Regions from separate parts of the Yersinia fenwicki genome, predicted to be linked through region 2. Evidence: predicted binding sites of a transcription regulator. Region 2 holds the regulator's gene; each other region holds the start of a gene.

Region 1 (7,024 bases), 970 kb from region 2:
TTCCTGATTGATGATCTTTCCTGTGCGATCGACTAAGCGAATCTCAACAGTGTAATAACCACCGGGGAGCTGGCTGTAATCAATTTCGTTGCGGCCCAGTTGTGCTGGGATACGGCGGATCAGTTGAGCATCGCGGTAAATTTCAAAGTCGCCATCGCTGGTGGCATATAGCACTAGACTGCCTGCCGAGGGTTTATCAATGGCTAAATAGCTTTGGCTACCCAGTGTAACGAATTGGTCTAAGGGCGGGTTAATTAGGGTATGAATACTCCCCGCACTGTTATCGAGGTTATTTTGCCGGCCAGCACGCAAATAATGGGCCTGAAAGTTCTTTTGCAGATACCAGCTACCGATGCCCATCTGGGTTTGTTGCTGATATTGCGGTTGATTTATGGATACGTAATTATTCTTGGTACGAGTGGTGTTGTAAAACCAATGGGCAAAGCCAAATGATTGCCATGGCAAACCAATATACCCTTGCCCACGTGCAGAAATAGCTCGGTAATTTTTTGCTGTCATACGCAGGTCAAAGGATTGATTATGTACCAGCCCCCAAGTAGTGACTGGCATAAGATAGCGGTTGCTGTTATTGGATATGGTAACAACATGATTGACTTTATCTACGGTGACGCGGTGATCCGATAAGATATAGTCACAACCATTTTTGCATTGCAAATACGGGATTTGCGGTAAAATATCGACTAATAACGCAATCGATGATTCATCAATGTGGTTATCGCGATATTGTTGTTGGTCAAAACTTAATTGTTGTTTCTTTTCTGAGAAGAACAGCGGACTGGGTAGGGATTTTCCATCTAATATGCCCAATAATTGTCGTGTGTTATGTTCTTCTGCGGCAGAAAAACCAGTAGGAACTAAATATTCAATAGTGATATCTTCAGTGCTGGATGAGTTAAATGAAATAATCGATAAAGCAAGTACGCTAGCCTTGTTAATTTTGGGCGTTTTTTCATAGGATTCCATTCCTTACTGCATATATGGCAGCATGCTCTTCCCAATAAATAGATTTATATTAGTGGTTGTGGTAACGCTATTTTATATATGTATTTAGTTGAAAGCAGCATGCAGCCAGGAGTTCACCCCTGACTGTATGTATTCAATATAAGAAAGCTATAAAGTTTTACTTAACTACGCATCTTCTTCGATCTTTAATTTTATAGTACCAATATATGTACCTGGAGTCGCATTTTTAGGTTCTTTGGCGCTCATTATCAGTTCAAGACTTACCTCGCCATTAGCTAAATCAAAAAATTGATTTATAGGCCGCAAGGCTCCAAGAAGATTGGCGGGGGACTGCAATGTTTTTCCACCCATTGAGATTGAGTGATCGGTAAATTTATCATTCCCATTAGCCAGAGAAAAACCCTCTAAAAGCGCAACCTTGACCTTATTAGCGCCACCATTTGCTTTTATTTTAATTTGCTCTTTGTGAGTATAAGTACCGTCCATACTATTTACATCGTATTTAAGATCAATGTCATTTATTTCACCACCAAGAGCTTTACCCATGCTTAGTTTAGATTGAACTTCTGCTTTAATATCAATGTTTTTATCTAAGGATTCCGCATTAACACTGCCACTGGCTAATATCGCCATGGTCATAATTGAAAATAATGTTTTTTTCATTGTAAATATCCGATGGTTTATTATATAAAATCCTTATCCATAAATGGAAAGGTATCAATGGTAAGAGTGGCTTACATGTGTATTCGGCAATGATAACGAGGGCGTTAAATAGTTGCGTTAATGCACTCATTCGTAAGCCGGAAAGAACACTAACATTTTAAATAGCATTACTTCAAGTAAGAGTTAGTCCTATTTTATTTGGCTTTAATTATTCCATTTCTTAATGTGATAAATAATGAATCATTATGTTTTATATATATCATTAATGGTTTGTTGATGTTTAAGGTGAATTAATTTTGAGATTATTTTTTATGTTGAGTTTGTTTTTTAAGGAAATAAATAGTCACTATTGACTAATAATCGTTATTTAAATGGTTAACTTGTCTGACACATATTTGACCTGGTGCTTTCATTGTTCTGTCACTTTTTTGTCATATAAAGGTTATATTTCCGTCATGAAAAGGTGTCATGTTTGCTTCCGAACAAAAACTGATTTATTTCGCTCATCCGCGTCATTCATTGTGATGGGCTATACAGATTTATTCAGGGGCCAGATATGTTTAACAGTGCTATTCGTAAAACGTCGATTTGTGTCGCGCTGACCTTGGCATTCAGTGCCAATGCGATGGCGGTAACTGAAATTCCTTTCTGGCACTCAATGGAAGGGGAGTTAGGTGTAGAAGTTAACTCGTTAGCGGATCGCTTTAACCAGTCGCATAGCGATTATAAAATTGTGCCGGTCTATAAAGGCAACTACGAACAAAGTCTGGCGGCGGGGATTGCTGCTTTCCGTTCAGGGAAAGCGCCAGCTATTCTACAGGTTTATGAAGTTGGCACCGCCACCATGATGGCGAGTAAGGCGATTAAGCCGGTATTCCAAGTATTTAAAGATGCCAATATTACTTTTGATGAATCAGTCTTCGTCCCGACGGTTGCGGGTTATTACACTGATGCTAAAACTGGCCACTTATTATCTCAGCCATTTAACAGCTCCACCCCGGTGTTGTATTACAACAAAGATGCGTTCAAAAAAGCGGGTTTGAATCCAGATCAACCGCCTAAAACGTGGCAAGAATTGGCCGAAGATACCGCTAAATTACGTGCCGCGGGATCAAGTTGTGGTTATGCCAGTGGCTGGCAGGGGTGGATTCAAATTGAAAACTTCAGCGCCTGGCATGGCCAGCCAATTGCCAGCCGTAATAATGGTTTTGATGGCACCGATGCGGTATTGGAATTCAACAAGCCTTTGCAGGTTAAACATATTCAATTGCTGTCTGATATGAACAAGAAAGGTGATTTCACCTATTTTGGTCGCAAAGATGAATCGACTGCGAAGTTCTATAATGGCGATTGTGCTATTACCACTGCCTCTTCCGGGTCACTTGCGGATATTCGCCATTACGCCAAATTTAATTACGGTGTTGGCATGATGCCTTATGACGCCGATGCCCAAAATGCCCCACAAAACGCCATTATTGGTGGTGCCAGCCTATGGGTTATGGATGGTAAAGACAAAGATACTTATAAGGGCGTAGCTGAATTCCTACAATTCCTGACCCAGCCGGAAATTGCCGCTGAATGGCACCAGAAGACAGGCTACTTGCCTATCACTACTGCCGCTTATGAACTGACCAAGCAACAGGGCTTCTATGACAAGAATCCAGGTGCTGATGTTGCCACTCGCCAAATGCTGAATAAGCCGCCATTGCCGTATACCAAGGGCTTGCGTCTGGGCAATATGCCACAGATTCGCACGGTGGTAGACGAAGAACTGGAAGGTGTCTGGACTGGCAAGAAAACGCCACAGCAAGCATTAGATACCGCTGTGTCACGAGGTGATGTGTTGCTGCGTCGTTTCGAGCAAACTAACAAGTAATATTATTTGGGTACTTTACCGGCCAGTTTGAGCCAGCGATTTCCGCACTCAAACTGGCTGTACCAGTAACGCCAAATAGTCTTTTACTGTATTGAATCTGGATGTGATGTTTTCGATAGGCGCTTTAGTGCTAATCGCCCTCGTCCGATAAACGGTTAATTATATGTCATCTTCCCGTCCCGGTTTTTCCTGTAGTTGGTTACCTTACCTGCTGGTATTACCGCAACTGGCTATTACCGCCGTTTTCTTCCTGTGGCCCGCCGGTGAAGCATTGTGGTATTCGGTACAAATGCTCGATCCATTCGGCCTTTCCAACGAATTTGTTGGACTGAGTAACTTTATTGCGTTATTTCACGATGAATACTATTTAGCTTCATTTTACACCACACTGATTTTCAGCTCGCTGGTGGCGGGAATCGGCCTGGTGGTGTCGCTATTTCTGGCCGCGATGGTGGATTATGTACTGCGCGGCAGCCGTATCTATCAAACTTTAATGATTCTGCCTTATGCCGTAGCCCCTGCCGTGGCGGCAGTGTTGTGGATCTTTTTGTTCAATCCCGGCCTGGGGCTGATCACTCATTTTTTGGCCGCACTCGGCTACAACTGGAATCACGCCCAAAATAGTGGGCAGGCGATGTTTCTGGTGGTATTGGCGTCGGTGTGGAAGCAAATCAGTTATAACTTCTTATTTTTCCTTGCGGCACTGCAATCTATCCCGCGTTCATTAGTTGAAGCCGCAGCCATTGACGGAGCCGGGCCAGTGCGCCGCTTCTTCAATTTGGTCTTGCCGTTGATTTCACCGGTGAGCTTCTTCCTACTGGTGGTGAATCTGGTCTATGCCTTCTTCGATACTTTCCCGGTAATTGATGCCGCAACAGGCGGTGGCCCTATGCAGGCGACTACTACCCTGATTTATAAAATTTACCGCGAAGGTTTTGCCGGATTGGATTTATCCAGTTCAGCTGCTCAGTCGGTTGTTCTGATGTTACTGGTGATTGGCCTGACGGTTATCCAGTTCCGCTTTGTTGAGCGTAAGGTGCGTTACCAATGATTGAGAATCGCCGTGGGCTGGATATCTTTTGCCACGTCATGCTAATTATCGGCGTGTTGTTGATTCTGTTCCCGCTGTACGTGGCTTTTGTGGCGGCATCTCTGGATGACACCCAGGTGTTTCAGGTGCCAATGACGCTGATCCCAGGGCCACATTTATGGCAGAACATCAGCCATATTTGGCATGCTGGTGTGGGCAATAACAGCGCACCTTTTGGCTTGATGCTGTTTAATAGCTTTGTGATGGCATTTGCAATCACCGTCGGCAAAATCACGGTATCGATGCTGTCTGCGTATGCCATTGTTTATTTCCGCTTCCCACTACGTAACCTGTTTTTCTGGCTAATTTTTCTCACTCTAATGCTGCCGGTTGAAGTGCGAATTTTCCCGACGATTCAGGTTATTGTCAATCTGAATATGTTAGATAGCTACACCGGTCTGACTCTGCCGCTGATGGCGTCTGCGACCGCCACCTTCTTGTTCCGCCAGTTCTTTATGACCTTGCCCGATGAGCTATTGGAAGCTGCGCGTATTGATGGGGCGGGCGCTATGCGCTTTTTCTGGGATATCGTTTTACCGCTATCGAAAACCAATTTGGCAGCGCTGTTTGTTATCACTTTTATCTATGGTTGGAACCAATATCTCTGGCCAATCCTGATTACCAGCGATGCTTCTATGGGTACAGCGGTCGCGGGAATCAGAAGCATGATTTCCAGCTCGGGTGCTCCAACTCAGTGGAATCAGGTGATGGCAGCAATGATTTTGACTTTAATTCCACCGGTCGCGGTGGTCCTTCTGATGCAGCGTTGGTTTGTACGCGGCCTGGTAGACAGTGAGAAGTAATCTGATATGGCATGTTTAAAGCTTCAAGCAGTAACCAAATCTTATGACGGCGTCACGCCAGTGATAAAGCAGATTGATTTAGATGTCGCTGATGGCGAATTCATCGTGATGGTCGGCCCGTCCGGTTGCGGTAAATCGACACTGCTGCGGATGGTCGCCGGGCTGGAGCGCACTACCAGCGGAGATATCTACATCGATAATCTGCGAGTGACGGATATGGAACCTAAAGATCGTGGCATCGCCATGGTGTTTCAGAACTATGCGCTATATCCCCATATGAGTGTGTTTGACAATATGGCTTATGGTTTGAAAATCCGTGGTTTTGGCAAAGAGCAGATTCGTCAACGCGTGGATGAGGCCGCCCGTATTTTGGAACTAGAACCGCGGCTCAAACGCAAACCGCGCGAGTTATCCGGCGGTCAGCGCCAGCGGGTTGCGATGGGCCGCGCGATTGTGCGAGAACCTGCGGTTTTCCTCTTTGATGAACCCTTGTCTAATCTGGATGCCAAGCTGCGAGTACAGATGCGCCTTGAGTTGCAACAGTTACATCGGCGGTTAAAAACCACCAGTTTGTATGTCACTCATGATCAGGTTGAAGCTATGACGCTGGCCCAGCGGGTGATTGTGATGAACAAAGGCGTAGCGGAGCAAATTGGCACACCAAGTGAAGTGTATCAACGACCTGCGACTCTATTTGTTGCCAGCTTTATCGGCTCACCGGCGATGAACCTGTTAGCCGGTACCGTCAGCCGGGATGGGCGAGCCTTTATTTTGGCGGACGGAATGACTCTACCGCTGGAGGTTCCACGGCCACAATGGGCAGATCGGCGCTTGACCCTGGGTATCCGTCCGGAGCATATTCAGCAAACGGTATCTCAGCAGAAAACGTCAGCGCAGGGTGTGCCGATGACGTTATTAACGCTCGAATTGTTGGGGGCGGATAATTTAGCGCACGGGCAGTGGGGTGGGCAGAGTGTGATTGCCCGTTTATCTCATGAAGAGATGCCCGCGGCGGGCAGTATATTGCACTTGTATCTGCCACCTGCGGCGCTGCACTTTTTTGATTCAGAAAGCGGACTACGGATGGAATCATGAGTAAAAACTGGCCTTATCCAACGATTGCTGCTCATCGCGGTGGCGGTTCATTAGCACCAGAAAATACCCTGGCGGCAATTGATGTGGGTGCGCGTCACGGCCACAAGATGATTGAGTTTGATGCTAAGTTATCGCAAGACGGCCAGATATTTCTACTGCATGACGACACTCTGGAGCGCACCAGCAATGGCTGGGGCATGGCTGGAGACTTACCCTGGGAAACGCTGATTCAGCTGGATGCCGGTGACTGGTATAGCACCGCATTTCGTGGTGAGCGCCTGCCATTGCTCTCTGAGGTGGCGTCCCGTTGCGGCCAATATGGCATGGCGGCAAATATTGAAATTAAACCGACCACCGGGACTGAAACCCCTACCGGCCGAGCCATTGCTTTGGCTGCTCGCTTATTATGGCAAGGTCAGGCGACTCCACCGTTGTTATCCTCTTTTTCGTATGAGGCATTAGTGGCGGCGCAGCAGGCAGTACCTGAGCTACCACGCGGTTTATTGCTGGATA
Region 2 (7,024 bases):
AACTGATTGTTGTTGCTGCATTTGTAATTGGCGGAACTGCTCACGCCATAAAGGCAGGTTTTTTTCCCAGTGTTGATGGTGGGCATATTGCTGGGTGTACTGAGTTAGTTGTTGTAGGCGCTGCTGAGCTTGCTTGAACTGTTGTTCATCCAGTTCAAGCTGTTGTTTAATTTGCTGTTCTTTGGTGCGCAACTGTTTCAGTTGAGTATCTAGTAGCATTAATGAGTGTTGCTGCTGAGCAATAAGGTTATCCAGCGGAACGACTTTTTGCTCGATCAGTATCTCTTGCTCATGCTGATTAGTTGCGTGTTGCTGGCGTGCAAGATTGGCTTGTTCCAGCGCCTGAGCCAGTGGCGTCAGTTGTGTCTGAAGTTGCTGTTGCTGCTGCGTTAGTGTGGCGATGCGCAGTTGTATTTGCTGCAAATCCTGTAGGCTACGAGAACACTCACGTAATAGGGGACGCAACTTTTCTGCCGGCTCACTCCGGGCCAATCGTTGCAGTTCGGGTTCTGCTTGCAGATACTCTTGCTCAATGATTTTCTGCTGCTGTTGATATTCCAACACATTCTTTTGCTGTTGCTGCCATCCGGTGAGCCAATTTATTTGGTTTTGATTGACCCGTTGTTCAGAAGCAAGCTGTTTTTCCTGTTCACCGAGGACATCTAATTGTTGTGCCAGGTCTGTGCGCTGCTCTTCATTTAGTAGTTCAATACCGCTGGCGCGTTGATGTAATGCATCCAGTGCGATCTTGGCTTGCTTATGTTGCTCAAATACATGTTCAGATAACCGACCATAGATGTCCGTGCCGGTTAACTCTTCCAATAATTCTGCGCGGTCATTGGCATCAGCATTGAGAAATGCAGCAAATTGCCCCTGTGACAGCATCATCGACTTGGTAAAACGGCCAAAATCCAGTCCGGTAATTGCGGCAACCATATCAAGTTTATCACGCACTTTATCGGCCAGAATCTTACCGTTTTCGCACAGCGCCAGCTCAACTTTAGGCGCTTGCAGATTTCCTTCCGGGCTATTTTTAGCGCGCCGTTGGCTCCAGAAAGCACGATAACGCGTTCCTTTTACCTCAAACTCGACTTCAGCCAGTGACTCCGCCGTGTGGCGAGTCATCAGTTCGTTTTGGCTGGGAGTGACATTTAACCGCGGAGTTTGGTGGTATAACGCGAGACAAATAGCATCGAGCAGGGTGGTTTTCCCTGCCCCAGTCGGGCCGGTTATCGCGAATAAACCGTTACTGGCAAAAGGTTCGGCGGTGAAATCTATCTTCCATTCACCCTGTAGAGAATTAATGTTTTTCAGCCGTAGACTTAAAATTCTCATGCAGATTGCTCCTCTGCGGCATCTTTACCTTGCGTGATATCTTCAACCACCAGATTAAACATTTGGCGCATACGTTCTTGGCGTGGTTCGGCTAAATCTGCCTCTAGCGCCAACCGGCGTTCAAATACATCAGTGACACTCAGTTCATTGAGTGTTTCCTTTTCCTGCCGCTCAATACTGTTATTTCGTTGCTCTTTGCTGCGGCGTAAGAGTACCACCTCAACGGGAAGTTCTGCGGCTAATGCCTGAATTCGCCTTTGAATATCAGTGAGATAATCTTGTGTGGCAACTTCGATATCCAGCCACACCGGTGACCCTTGATGGTCGGCAAATTTAGCCAACTGCTGCTCAATTTGCGCTAAGTCGCCTTTGATTAATTGCATTGGCTGAAATTGTGGGATGAAGATTGGGGTCACTGAGGCTAATATCTGCTGGGCAAATTCCACCAGATAAACACTTTTCTCTTTGCTCAACTCATCAAAACTCAGGGCAATTGGCGAGCCGCTATAACGGATATGTTCGGTTTTTGCTACTTGCTGAGCACGGTGAATATGGCCCAGAGCAATATAATCTGCCGGGGGGAAAGCGTGGGCCGGGAAAGCATCCAATGTGCCGATGTAAATATCACGAACCGAGTCCGAGGTAGTGACACCCACCGTAGTTAGGTGTCCGGTAGCAATAATCGGCAAGGGCAGACCTAACTCGGTACGTAGTTCGACGGCTCGCTGATAGAGCGCCTGATAGTGAGCAGCAATGGCTTCCTGCAACGCCAGTTGCTTCTGACTACCTGATTCACCCGCCTGACTGGTGACTAGATCCCGGGGACGTAAAAAAGGGATCGCGCACAGCAGCGCTGCAGGTTGATTTTGGCGGTCTTTCAAAATAATAACCTGTTGGTCCAGATTGCTGCTGGCGCAGGAAATGACGGTGGTATTCAAATAAGAAAGCAAGCCGCGAGATTCATTTAGCGTTGATACTGAGTCATGGTTACCCCCCAGAACAACCAACCGGCAGTTCGTCGGTTGTAGTTCAACCACGAAACGGTTATATAGCTCACGTGCATAGCTGGGTGGGGAACCGGTATCAAAAATATCACCCGCCACAATCAGCGCATCTACCTGATTTTCTTTGATCTGCTCTATGAGCCAGTGCAGGAATGCCTGATGTTCAGCCGCACGGCTTTTGGTAAAGAAATGCTGGCCCAAATGCCAGTCAGAGGTATGAATAATGCGCATAAATCTCCCGCTCGGGCAGGTCGCCATTTAAAGATAATGGCGCTGATTATAAACGCTGCCTGCTGGATGTCGCGGCTAAAAAAAGGCTGTGAGGAAAATCTCCGAGACGCCTCGCAAACTTGAGTGCTACGTTTTGCATTTATCGTGAAATTTATCACTATGCTTATTGCTTGCAAGAGGGGGATGTTTTTCATAAAAATGTCACAAAACTGACGCATAATGACTTCCGAAATCAAATAGTGACCACTAACTTACTGGCAGGGTTGATGATGGCAAGACGCATACTGGTAGTTGAAGATGAAGCTCCAATCCGTGAGATGGTGTGCTTTGTGTTGGAACAGAATGGCTACCAACCGTTAGAAGCCGAGGATTACGACAGTGCAGTAACTCGTTTGTCCGAGCCTTACCCTGATTTAGTGTTGTTGGACTGGATGTTACCTGGCGGCTCGGGTATTCAGTTTATTAAACATATGAAACGTGAAGCGCTGACCCGAGATATTCCGGTGATGATGCTGACAGCGCGTGGCGAAGAAGAAGATAGAGTACGTGGTTTGGAAGTGGGTGCTGATGATTACATTACCAAGCCTTTTTCACCCAAAGAGTTGGTGGCACGTATCAAAGCGGTTATGCGCCGGATATCGCCAATGGCGGTTGAAGAAGTGATTGAAATGCAAGGGTTGAGCCTTGATCCCTCCTCGCATCGGGTTATGGCCAATGAGCAAGCGTTGGATATGGGGCCGACCGAATTTAAATTATTGCACTTTTTCATGACTCATCCAGAGCGTGTTTACAGCCGTGAACAGTTGCTTAATTATGTTTGGGGCACTAACGTTTATGTAGAAGATCGCACCGTTGATGTACATATTCGTCGGCTACGTAAGGCGCTGGAAATTGATGGCCATGACAGAATGGTACAAACTGTCCGGGGAACCGGATACCGTTTCTCAACGCGCTACTGAGTTTTCAGTGCCGGAGAATTCGTTGTGTTAGAACGTTTATCATGGAAAACGCTGGCTATAGAGCTGGCTCTTTTTTGTCTGCCCGCATTACTGTTGGGTGCCTTTGTCGGGTACCTTCCCTGGCTATTATTAGTTTCGGTTATTGCGGCGCTGGTGTGGAACTTCTATAACCAACTCAAATTATCTCACTGGCTGTGGTTAGATCGCAGTATGACGCCACCTTCAGGGCGTTGGAGTTGGGAGCCTTTATTTTACGGTTTGTACCAGATGCAACTGCGAAATCGCCGTCGGCGTCGTGAGTTGGCTACACTTATCAAACGCTTCCGCAGTGGTGCTGAGTCTTTACCTGATGCGGTGGTTATGACGACGATTGATGGCAATATTTTCTGGTGTAATGGTTTGGCTCAGCAATTACTCGGCTTCCGTTGGCCGGAGGATAACGGCCAACATATTCTCAACTTGCTGCGTTATCCCGAATTCAGTCAATATTTGCAACAGCAAGAGTTTTCCCGCCCATTGACCCTGCAACTCAATAATGGTTATTACGTTGAGTTCCGGGTGATGCCTTATTCAGAAGGGCAATTGCTTATGGTGGCTCGTGATGTTACCCAAATGCGTCAGTTGGAAGGGGCGCGGCGTAATTTCTTTGCCAATGTGAGCCACGAACTGCGCACTCCCTTAACGGTGTTACAGGGATATCTGGAAATGATGCACGACCAAGAGTTGGTCGGGCCATTACGAGATAAAGCGCTAGGGACGATGCAAGAACAGACCAAGCGAATGGATGGGCTGGTAAAACAATTATTGACGCTATCGCGAATCGAAGCTGCACCCAATGTGGATATGAATGAGCAGGTCGATATTCCGCGCATGCTGAAAATGCTGCAACACGAAGTGCAAGCGCTGAGTAATGGGCGTCATGAGATCACCTTCCGAATTAACGACCAATTGACGGTATTTGGTAACGAAGATCAACTGCGCAGTGCGGTTTCCAATCTGGTTTATAATGCAGTCAATCACACCCCTGATGGCACCCAAATTGAGGTGTGCTGGCAGCGAACACCACAAGGTGCACAATTTCAGGTGAGTGACAATGGGCCGGGTATTGGCCCTGAACATGTGCCACGTCTTACGGAACGCTTCTACCGAGTGGATAAGGCCCGCTCAAGGCAAACTGGGGGGAGTGGCTTGGGGCTGGCAATTGTGAAACATGCTTTGAGCCATCACGATGCGCGTTTGGATGTGATGAGTGAAATCGGCCTGGGGACGAGATTTATCTTTACCTTGCCTAATCGGTTGATTGTTCCAACGGTTTTAACCGAGAATGCAGTCAAATCCTAAGACTGTATGGATATCAAACTGATGAGATGGGGAAAACTGGCGCTGTTGTATGCTCTGCTAGGGTTTAGTTGCGGCGTCCTGGCACTCCCTGTTGCGGTATCGACTGCTACAGTGGTTGATGCGTTAAAGCCAGATACTCTGTCTGGTAATCTTTCCAGTGTCGGTTCTGACACCCTAGCTAACTTGATGTCTTTATGGGCTGATGATTTCAATCATCATTATCCCGGCGTTAATTTGCAAATACAGGCGGCAGGTTCCTCGACAGCTCCAGCGGCGCTCGCTGCAGGGGCCGCGCAACTCGGCCCGATGAGCCGGCCAATGAAAGCGGCTGAAATCACGGCATTTACTGAGCGTTATGGCTATCCACCACTTGCTGTCCCCGTCGCAGTGGATGCATTGGTAGTTTTTGTTCATCAGGATAATCCACTGGATAAACTAACCTTATCTCAGCTTGATGCTGTATTTTCACAAAATCGCCGTTGTGGGGAATCCCACCGCATCCAACGTTTTGGCGAACTTGGGCTAAAAGGGCGCTGGGCCGAGCGCTCGATACAACGCTATAGCCGAAATTCAGCCTCCGGCACCTATGGTTTTTTCAAACAGTTGATACTGTGTGGTGGTGATTTTTCAAATAATATCAATGAATTGCCTGGTTCTGCTTCCGTTGTGCAAGCTGTCGCGGGTTCGCTCAATGGTATGGGGTACGCCAGCATTGGTTTTCGAAACAGTGGTGTTAAGCCATTGTCCTTGTCAGCGAACGGCCAGGATTATGTGATGCCAACGGCTGAGAATGTTAAAGATGGCCGCTACCCTCTATCTCGCTATCTGTATATTTATATCAATAAAGCACCGGGCAAGCCGTTGGAGCCGTTGACTGCGGCCTTTCTTGAGCGCGTTTTGTCACCAGAAGGGCAAAAGCGCGTGACTCATGACGGCTATTTACCTTTACCCCCAGAGATCCTGAATCACACACGGAAAGAGTTGGGATTTGCCTATTAATTTGGCGAATTATTAGAGTGTATCTGCCGTAATCTGTTAACAGTTGGATATAAATGATACAAATCATATGATGTGTATTTATCAAAAACTGGCATGATCATCTGCTTTTGTAATATTATATGGATGAAGACTCTGCTTTTATGATCCCGACTTGCCTTTCTTCGCTATAAACGGTCTACTTACCGCCGTTGTTGGCCTATTCCACCTGCAAATAACTTCAAAAACACTGCATACTGACGAAATAGATTGCTTATTAACCGCCGGAGTTTGCGTTTATCAGAGCTTTGTATCGTTTCGATCACGTCGGAAAGCCACAACTTAGGACTTTTTCTTTTGATCATTTAACTAGGCAACGCACATCACTATGAGTCATCGTTTATCGTCTAAAGATATTATGGCATTGGGCTTTATGACCTTTGCTTTATTCGTTGGGGCCGGCAATATCATCTTCCCGCCTATGGTTGGTTTGCAATCGGGTGAACATGTGTGGTGGGCCGCTTTGGGCTTCCTGATTACCGCCGTTGGATTACCAGTCATTACTGTTATTGCACTGGCTAGAGTGGGCGGCGGTATTGATGCTCTGAGTACTCCAATTGGTCGCGGTGCTGGTTTGGTACTGGCAACTGTTTGTTATCTGGCTGTTGGTCCTCTATTTGCCACCCCGCGTACTGCCACAGTTTCCTTTGAAGTCGGTATTGCGCCTTTAACGGGTGATGGCCCATTGCCACTGTTTATTTACAGTGTGGTTTACTTTGCGCTGGTTATCGGGATTTCCCTGTATCCGGGGCGTTTACTTGACACAGTAGGGCACATTCTCGCGCCACTGAAAATTTTAGCACTGGCTGTTTTGGGTATCGCTGCTTTGATTTGGCCTGCTGGCCCGCTGATTCCGGCCACTGATGCATATCAGAATGCCGCATTTTCTTCTGGTTTCGTCAATGGCTATCTAACCATGGATACCTTAGGCGCTTTGGTGTTCGGTATCGTCATCGTCAATGCAGCGCGTTCACGTGGTGTGGTTTCTGCTGGATTGCTGACGCGCTATACCATTTGGGCAGGTTTGATTGCCGGTATCGGTTTGACGCTGGTTTATCTGAGCTTGTTTAAGTTGGGTTCAAGCAGCGGTAGTTTGGTGCCTGATGCGCAAAATGGTGC
Region 3 (7,024 bases), 320 kb from region 2:
TTTGTGCAGCTTGCGGCTTAGCATGGCGAGTATGGACGCTAATTTGATGACTATCACAATAATAATTTTTGACCATCAGACTATGAAGTATAGGATCTAATTTGATTATGGCACGGATTAATAAGGCATTTTATGAGTGAGCATTTTGTTGGTAAATATGAGGTTGAGTTGAAGTTCCAGGTATCGGATATCGCTCAATTGCATAAACAGTTAGTTATGTATAAAGCAATTGCATTTACCGTGGATAATCATGAAAAAGATATCTATCTGGAAGCAAATAGTGGTGATTTAGCGGCTAAGCAAATAAGTATGGTTTTACGAGAAATGAATCCATCGGGTATTCGTTTGTGGATAGTTAAAGGGCCGGGTAGCGAACGTTGCGAAGCGACTAATATTGAAGATATCGACAAAGTGCAGAGTATGTTGTCAACATTAGGTTATCAGCCAGCGTTTACATTGGAGAAACGACGTAGCATCTATTTTGTTGGAAAATTTCATGTCACGGTTGATAACCTGGCGAGATTGGGTGATTTTGCTGAAATAGCTATTATGACTGATGATGCCTCGTCGCTTGATAATCTCAAGGCTGAATGCCGAGATTTAGCTGATAGATTAGGATTATTGGCAGAACAACAAGAAAGTCGGTCATACCGACAGCTATTGGGTTTCTAGCGAGCACCTGAAGAACCCTTATAATGTAGTATTGGCCGTTTTCGCTGTCACGGCCAAATAGCCCTATTTTTTCATCAAAGACTTCAAATTAGCGAATGGATTATGGGTGGCAACCCCCTGATCGTTTTGTGCATCATCGCCAGCGATGACAGTCGAACCATAGAGGTCTGCTTCGGTATATTTGGAGTGTTCATGGTCATGGCAAAAAAGGCATAACATCTCCCAATTGCTGCCATCTTCGGGATTATTACTGTGATCATGGTCGATATGGTGAACTGTTAGCTCGCGCAGATTGGAATAAACGAATTCTCGTGAACATTTACCGCAAACCCACGGAAAAATCTTCAACGCTTTTTCTCTATACCCACTTTCCAAACGCGCGTAGTTCTTCGGTATAAATGCCATATCATCCTTCTATTCTACGAAAAAATAATGGTTCTATTTTAGCGTGAAAGCTGGCGGTAGACTATCTACTATTGGTTATTAATCTTTAGGTCATACTCTATCATTAGAGCCAGTTTCCATAGGAAGATATTGAATCAATTATAAAAATATCTGTCTAGATATTCATGTTGATATCGAGAGCTTTTGAGACTTTTGCTGATGATTTAAAGAGATAAGTCGTTTTACACTATTACTGAGTTTTGCAGTCACTTTTTACATTTTTCAGTACAGAGTTATTAGCATAAGATTATTCGTATCTCGCTAATAGATTTATTTTACGGCAGGCAATATAGCGTGTTTAGCCTGAAATCCTTTGCCGATATAGTTGAGGCGATATGAAAGAATCTGAGGTGCTGGCCGAAGTCAGTAATGACAACCAGACATTAGTAGCCGTGGTACAACAAGACCACCGGGTAGTGTATTTCTATATTTATCCGCAAGAGGCGTTTGAAGAGCGTTTCCCTGTTCGTGCATGTTGGGTGAGAAATTTGGTTGCAGCGCCAATATCGACTGATAATGCCGCTCTTGAACAAGGATTAGCTCCACGATTAGCTGCTGAGTTTTGCCGCAATGTGGCTGGTGAGGCTGAACTTGATGCGCAGTTTATTTCAATTATCTGGTCAGAAAGTGATGATGGTGCTGCATTATGGTATCAGGGGCAATTATTGGCGATTATTCCCGGTTGGAGTTTATATATTGATCACTCGGTTTGTTATTCTGCCAGTTGTATTAAAGACAACCCACTAACATTATCACTGGGTTCAGCTTCCACTAATACTCAATATGCTCGAGCCCAAAATACACGCCAATTTTGGCGAACCTGGCAGCAGGAAGAAGGGAACCCTTGGCCCGCGTTACAGGCTGAATACATTCAGTGTTATGAACAACATTTCGGCTCTGCGATGAAATATTATGCCATCGACCAAGGCAAGTGGCCGCCTATGGCTATTTCACAGCACGAAAAAGAGGGAATATATTATTTTCTGACATTGGGGGTTAGTATTCGTCCTCAACCATGGGTTGAAATATTATTCAATGACGATGCGACTCAATACCGGCGTTTCGAAATGGCTATAGCAATTGATAGCCAATTTGTTAATGAGGATAATGCTATTCATATGGCTAGCGCACTAGCTGGTTTTTCTCATGTACCTTGGGGCAAAATAACTTGGCTGGGGGAAGGGCATACCTTGGAGTCAGAAGTTGCTCCTCAAGGGTATGAAGGCTATATTTTATCATCAAAGCTTTATGACAATGCTGAGAGCCTAATATTGCCTCTTCAGCAAGATGATTCGGTTAATATATACTGGGCCAGTCCTGTTTTTGCCAGTGAAAGAGAGTTTGCTCATAGTGTACCGAATGGTGGGCATGATTTGTTGGAAAAGCTACAACAACAGGGAGTTAACCATGTTTTTTCACCGCGTGAACCTGTCATTTAATTTCACCTGGATATGGCGGATTTGATTTGCAGATTTTGCTATTCGGGTCTTAACTTAACAATGACGACAGCAGTTTGATGCTGTAATGTTTCATTTGTAATGAATGAAATAGGTAAATCTTCTATCAGTAATTTTTAATTTTATGGAGGTACTTGTGGGCATACTATCTTGGATTATTTTTGGTCTTATCGCCGGTATTTTGGCTAAGTGGATTATGCCAGGAGAGGATGGTGGTGGTTTTATTATGACTATAATCCTCGGCGTAGTGGGTGCGCTGGTTGGTGGCTATATCAGTACTTTCTTTGGGATGGGCAAGGTTGATGGGTTTAACTTTGGCAGCTTTGTGGTGGCAGTTATCGGCTCGCTGGTCGTGCTATTTGTCTACCGAAAGTTGAGAAGTTAGAGGCTATTTAAGTGCTTTTACAGTAATTTTAAATACTTATTAGCTGACGAAATCAGCATTAATTAAGAAATATAGACTGATCAAAATATAGGAAGGTGGCCAAATTCTGTCACCTTCCTCTCATAAAACTATCATCAATATGCAATAGAAATATTCGTTAATGGCTCATGACTACAGGCAATCTGAGAGACATGACATGGGCCAGGCGTTGCGTAAATTCACTGTTGCTGATTATCCAGCTGTGGTGTCAGAATCGCGTAAAAAGGTACTTGCTGTTAAAGGTTTAGTTAAGGCGTATAAGTCACAGCATCGAGTTCTGGATGATATTAATTTTGAGCTTCACGCGGGTGAGTTTGTCGCAATAATTGGTCGTTCTGGTGCCGGAAAATCGACATTATTGCATGTTTTAAATGGTACTATTCCCAGCAGTGCTGGTGAAATTATTAATTATCATGACAATGGTGAAACCCAAAATATCGCTGCACTGACAACCAAGCAGATGAGAAAGTGGCGAGCCAAATGTGGCATGATTTTTCAAGATTTCTGTTTGGTTCCGCGCCTTGATGTTATGACCAATGTTTTATTAGGCCGCCTCAGTTATACCTCCACCCTAAAATCATTTTTTAAAATTTTTGCAGACCAGGATCGCGCCAGGGCAATTGAGTTGTTGCACTGGCTTAATATGTTACCTCATGCTTTGCAACGTGCAGAAAATCTCTCGGGTGGGCAAATGCAGCGAGTGGCTATTTGCCGAGCCATGATGCAAAACCCTAAAATATTATTGGCTGATGAACCCGTTGCTTCTTTGGATCCCAAAAACACCACGCGCATTATGAATACATTACAGAAAATAAGTGAAGACGATATTGCAGTCGTCGTTAACTTACACTCTGTCGATTTAGTCAAAGAGTATTGTACAAGAGTCATTGGTATTGCTCATGGACGAATCATTTTTGACGGACATCCCTCTATGCTGAATGACACTATTATTCAGGATATATATAGCGATGAGTCAATCGAGCTTTTGCATTAATTCCCACTTATCCCTTTATCAGAATAGGTTATTTTAATGAAAAAAGTACTTTGTCTTACCTCATTATTGGCAAGCATGATGGTATTTAATGCCACTGCAGCGGATGCACCAAAAGAAATTAATCTGGGTATTCTGGGCGGGCAGAATGCGACACAGCAAATTGGCGATAATATGTGTGTCAAAGAATTCTTGGATAAAGAATTAAACGTTAAAACTAATTTGCATAACGCATCTGACTATTCGGGGGTGATTCAAGATTTACTGGGTGGGAAGATTGACTTGGTATTAAGTATGTCTCCCTCCTCTTTTGCCTCTGTTTATATTAAAGATCCTAAAGCCGTCGATATCGTGGGTATTGCTATTGATGATACTGACAAGTCGCGCGGTTATCACTCAGTTGTAGTCGTTAAAGCTGATAGCCCTTATCAGAAAATTGAAGATTTAAAGGGCAAAGCATTTGGTTTTGCTGATCCAGACTCAACTTCAGGCTTCTTGATCCCTAACCAAGTTTTTAAACATAAATTAGGCGGGACAGCAGATAATAAATATAATAATTTCTTCTCTAGCGTGACATTCTCTGGTGGCCATGAGCAGGATATTTTGGGTGTTATTAATGGTCAATTTGACGGCGCAGTAACATGGGCATCAATGATCGGCGACTACAATACCGGTTATACCAGTGGCGCATTTACTCGCATGATTAGAATGGATCACCCGGATTTAATGAAACAGATCCGTATCATCTGGGAATCTCCACTGATTCCTAATGGCCCGATTTTAGTGCGTGGCGCATTGCCACCTGAACTTAAAGCACAACTCGTAGCGGCGGTTAAAAAACTGGATAAAGAAAATCACGCCTGCTTTATCAAAGCAATGGGCGGCAAACAGCATATTGGTGAGACATCACTAAGTGAATATCAAACAATCATTGATATGAAGCGCGAATTAACCAAAGGCGACCGCTAAGTCGGCTCTGCGGATAAAAATAGTTTAGCTCTGGCTTGCCGGAGCTATTTTTTAGGTGGTAGCTAATTTTGAATACGGACTTCAACCACTACTATCAGCGGGTTCGCGCTAAACAGAAACGTGAAACGTTGATTTGGTCATTGACGCTGGTCATTATATATCTTGGTGCGGGAAGTGTTGCTGAGTTTAATTTACATACTGTTTTTATTTCTATTCCGCATTTTTTTGATTATCTGGTTGAAACTATCCCCGTACTCCATTGGCATAAAATATTGGCGGATGGTCATACGGAAGGCTCGTTAGCTTATTGGGGCTATCGTCTGCCGATTCAGTTACCGCTAATCTGGGAAACACTGCAATTGGCTGTGGCGTCCACAATTTTGTCGGTAATGGTTGCCATTATTCTGGCTTTTTTGGCGGCGAATAATACTCAAAGTCCATCATGGTTGAGATTATCTATCCGGACCTTTGTCGCCTTTTTACGCACGATGCCAGAATTAGCATGGGCAGTAATGTTTGTCATGGCTTTTGGAATTGGGGCTATTCCCGGTTTTTTAGCGCTGGCCTTACACACTATTGGCAGCTTAACCAAGTTGTTTTACGAATCATTGGAAACCGCATCTGATAAACCTGTTCGCGGCCTCGCTGCTTGTGGGGCAGGTAAATTGCAACGGATGCGCTTTGCACTTTGGCCGCAAGTAAAACCCATATTTCTTTCTTATAGTTTTATGCGGCTGGAAATTAATTTTCGTCAATCGACTATTTTGGGTTTGGTGGGCGCGGGGGGTATCGGTCAGGAGTTAATGACCTCAATAAAATTGGACCGCTATGATCAGGTGAGTATGACACTACTGCTGATTATTATCGTGGTTTCGCTGTTAGATTACACATCCGGCAAATTACGCAAGCGAGTTGTGGAAGGGGGGTCATAATGCTAAATAATAATTTAACCGCAGAGCAGCTTTTTACACTGAAGCAACAGCATCCGCAGATTTTCTTACAACAAAAACGCTACATCAGATGGGTTACTATCATTGGGGTAGCTATTTTTTTATATTACCTTTTTTTCTTTAAAACCTTTGGCATTCCCTGGCCGGCATTTGTTAATGGTAGCCAGCAAATAAGTCGATATTTTTTGCGCATGTTTGTTTGGCATGACTTCGTCAATTGGCCATTTAGATATTACTTTGGTCAGATTTTTATTACCTTAGCTATTGTGTTTGCCGGAACACTTACTGCCACTCTGATTGCTTTACCCCTGTCATTTCTGGCGGCGCGAAATGTAATGTCGACACCAAGTTTACGCCTTATTTCATTTATCGTACGACGTTTCTTGGATATTTTTCGTGGTATAGATATGGCGATTTGGGGGCTGATTTTTGTGCGCGCTGTCGGTATGGGGCCACTTGCTGGGGGGTTGGCTATTATTATGCAAGATATGGGCTTGCTCGGTAAACTTTATGCCGAAGGGCATGAAGCGGTAGATAAATTACCTAATCGTGGTTTGACTGCTATGGGAGCTAATGCTTTGCAAAAACAGCGTTTTGGTATTTTCACTCAGTCTTTCCCCACTTTTTTAGCGTTAAGCCTCTATCAGATTGAATCCAATACCCGGTCGGCCGCAGTGTTAGGTTTTGTCGGGGCAGGAGGGATCGGTTTAGTTTATGCCGAGAATATGCGTTTATGGAATTGGGATGTCGTGATGTTTATTACATTAATCATGGTGGTTATTGTCATGATTATGGATAAAATCTCAGCTACTTTACGGAAGAAATATATTATTGGTGAGGAAGTCGCACTTTATCAATCAACCAATAATATTAAATCTAAAGTTTAATATCTATTCTAGTTATTAAGATAAGTGTTTGTTTATGTCTTACCTTAATTTATTTTCTATTGAATAATTACACTTTATGATTCTTTTATTTCTGCTGTGTTTTTATCATCAATCAGATTTACATTGAGAAAATTGACATGGATCTATACAATACTGCCCGCTAGACGTTAAAGAAGATTTTTGTTTTTCTTGCGATATTCGCGCACGTCTAATCTAAATAATAGGAATAG

What was found. Region 2 encodes PhoB, which activates phosphate uptake and scavenging genes when phosphate is short. Its sites were predicted from a motif close to CTGTCATAAAACTGNCNNAT; they were not measured.
Region 1: a site for PhoB is predicted at 2,065-2,084, ahead of ugpB (sn-glycerol-3-phosphate ABC transporter substrate-binding protein UgpB). Genes of this name have one in related genera too.
Region 3: a site for PhoB is predicted at 3,076-3,095, ahead of phnC (phosphonate ABC transporter ATP-binding protein). Genes of this name have one in related genera too.

The regions. Positions count from the first base shown of each region.
Region 1 covers NZ_CP170755.1:4,371,451-4,378,474, reverse strand. The annotation lists gene ACF3VQ_RS19825 (TcfC E-set like domain-containing protein) at 1-984, opposite strand, end outside; gene ACF3VQ_RS19820 (CS1 type fimbrial major subunit) at 1,150-1,647, opposite strand; gene ugpB (sn-glycerol-3-phosphate ABC transporter substrate-binding protein UgpB) at 2,204-3,523, shown strand; gene ugpA (sn-glycerol-3-phosphate ABC transporter permease UgpA) at 3,687-4,574, shown strand; gene ugpE (sn-glycerol-3-phosphate ABC transporter permease UgpE) at 4,571-5,416, shown strand; gene ACF3VQ_RS19800 (sn-glycerol-3-phosphate import ATP-binding protein UgpC) at 5,423-6,511, shown strand; gene ugpQ (glycerophosphodiester phosphodiesterase) at 6,508-7,024, shown strand, end outside.
Region 2 covers NZ_CP170755.1:3,401,462-3,408,485, reverse strand. The annotation lists gene ACF3VQ_RS15585 (AAA family ATPase) at 1-1,335, opposite strand, end outside; gene sbcD (exonuclease subunit SbcD) at 1,332-2,570, opposite strand; gene phoB (phosphate response regulator transcription factor PhoB) at 2,840-3,529, shown strand; gene phoR (phosphate regulon sensor histidine kinase PhoR) at 3,554-4,870, shown strand; gene ACF3VQ_RS15565 (PstS family phosphate ABC transporter substrate-binding protein) at 4,892-5,869, shown strand; gene brnQ (branched-chain amino acid transport system II carrier protein) at 6,234-7,024, shown strand, end outside.
Region 3 covers NZ_CP170755.1:3,079,137-3,086,160, reverse strand. The annotation lists gene cyaB (class IV adenylate cyclase) at 133-672, shown strand; gene yajD (HNH nuclease YajD) at 736-1,077, opposite strand; gene ACF3VQ_RS14120 (suppressor of fused domain protein) at 1,452-2,555, shown strand; gene ACF3VQ_RS14115 (GlsB/YeaQ/YmgE family stress response membrane protein) at 2,710-2,958, shown strand; gene phnC (phosphonate ABC transporter ATP-binding protein) at 3,155-3,991, shown strand; gene phnD (phosphonate ABC transporter substrate-binding protein) at 4,028-4,957, shown strand; gene phnE (phosphonate ABC transporter, permease protein PhnE) at 5,026-5,889, shown strand; gene phnE (phosphonate ABC transporter, permease protein PhnE) at 5,889-6,794, shown strand.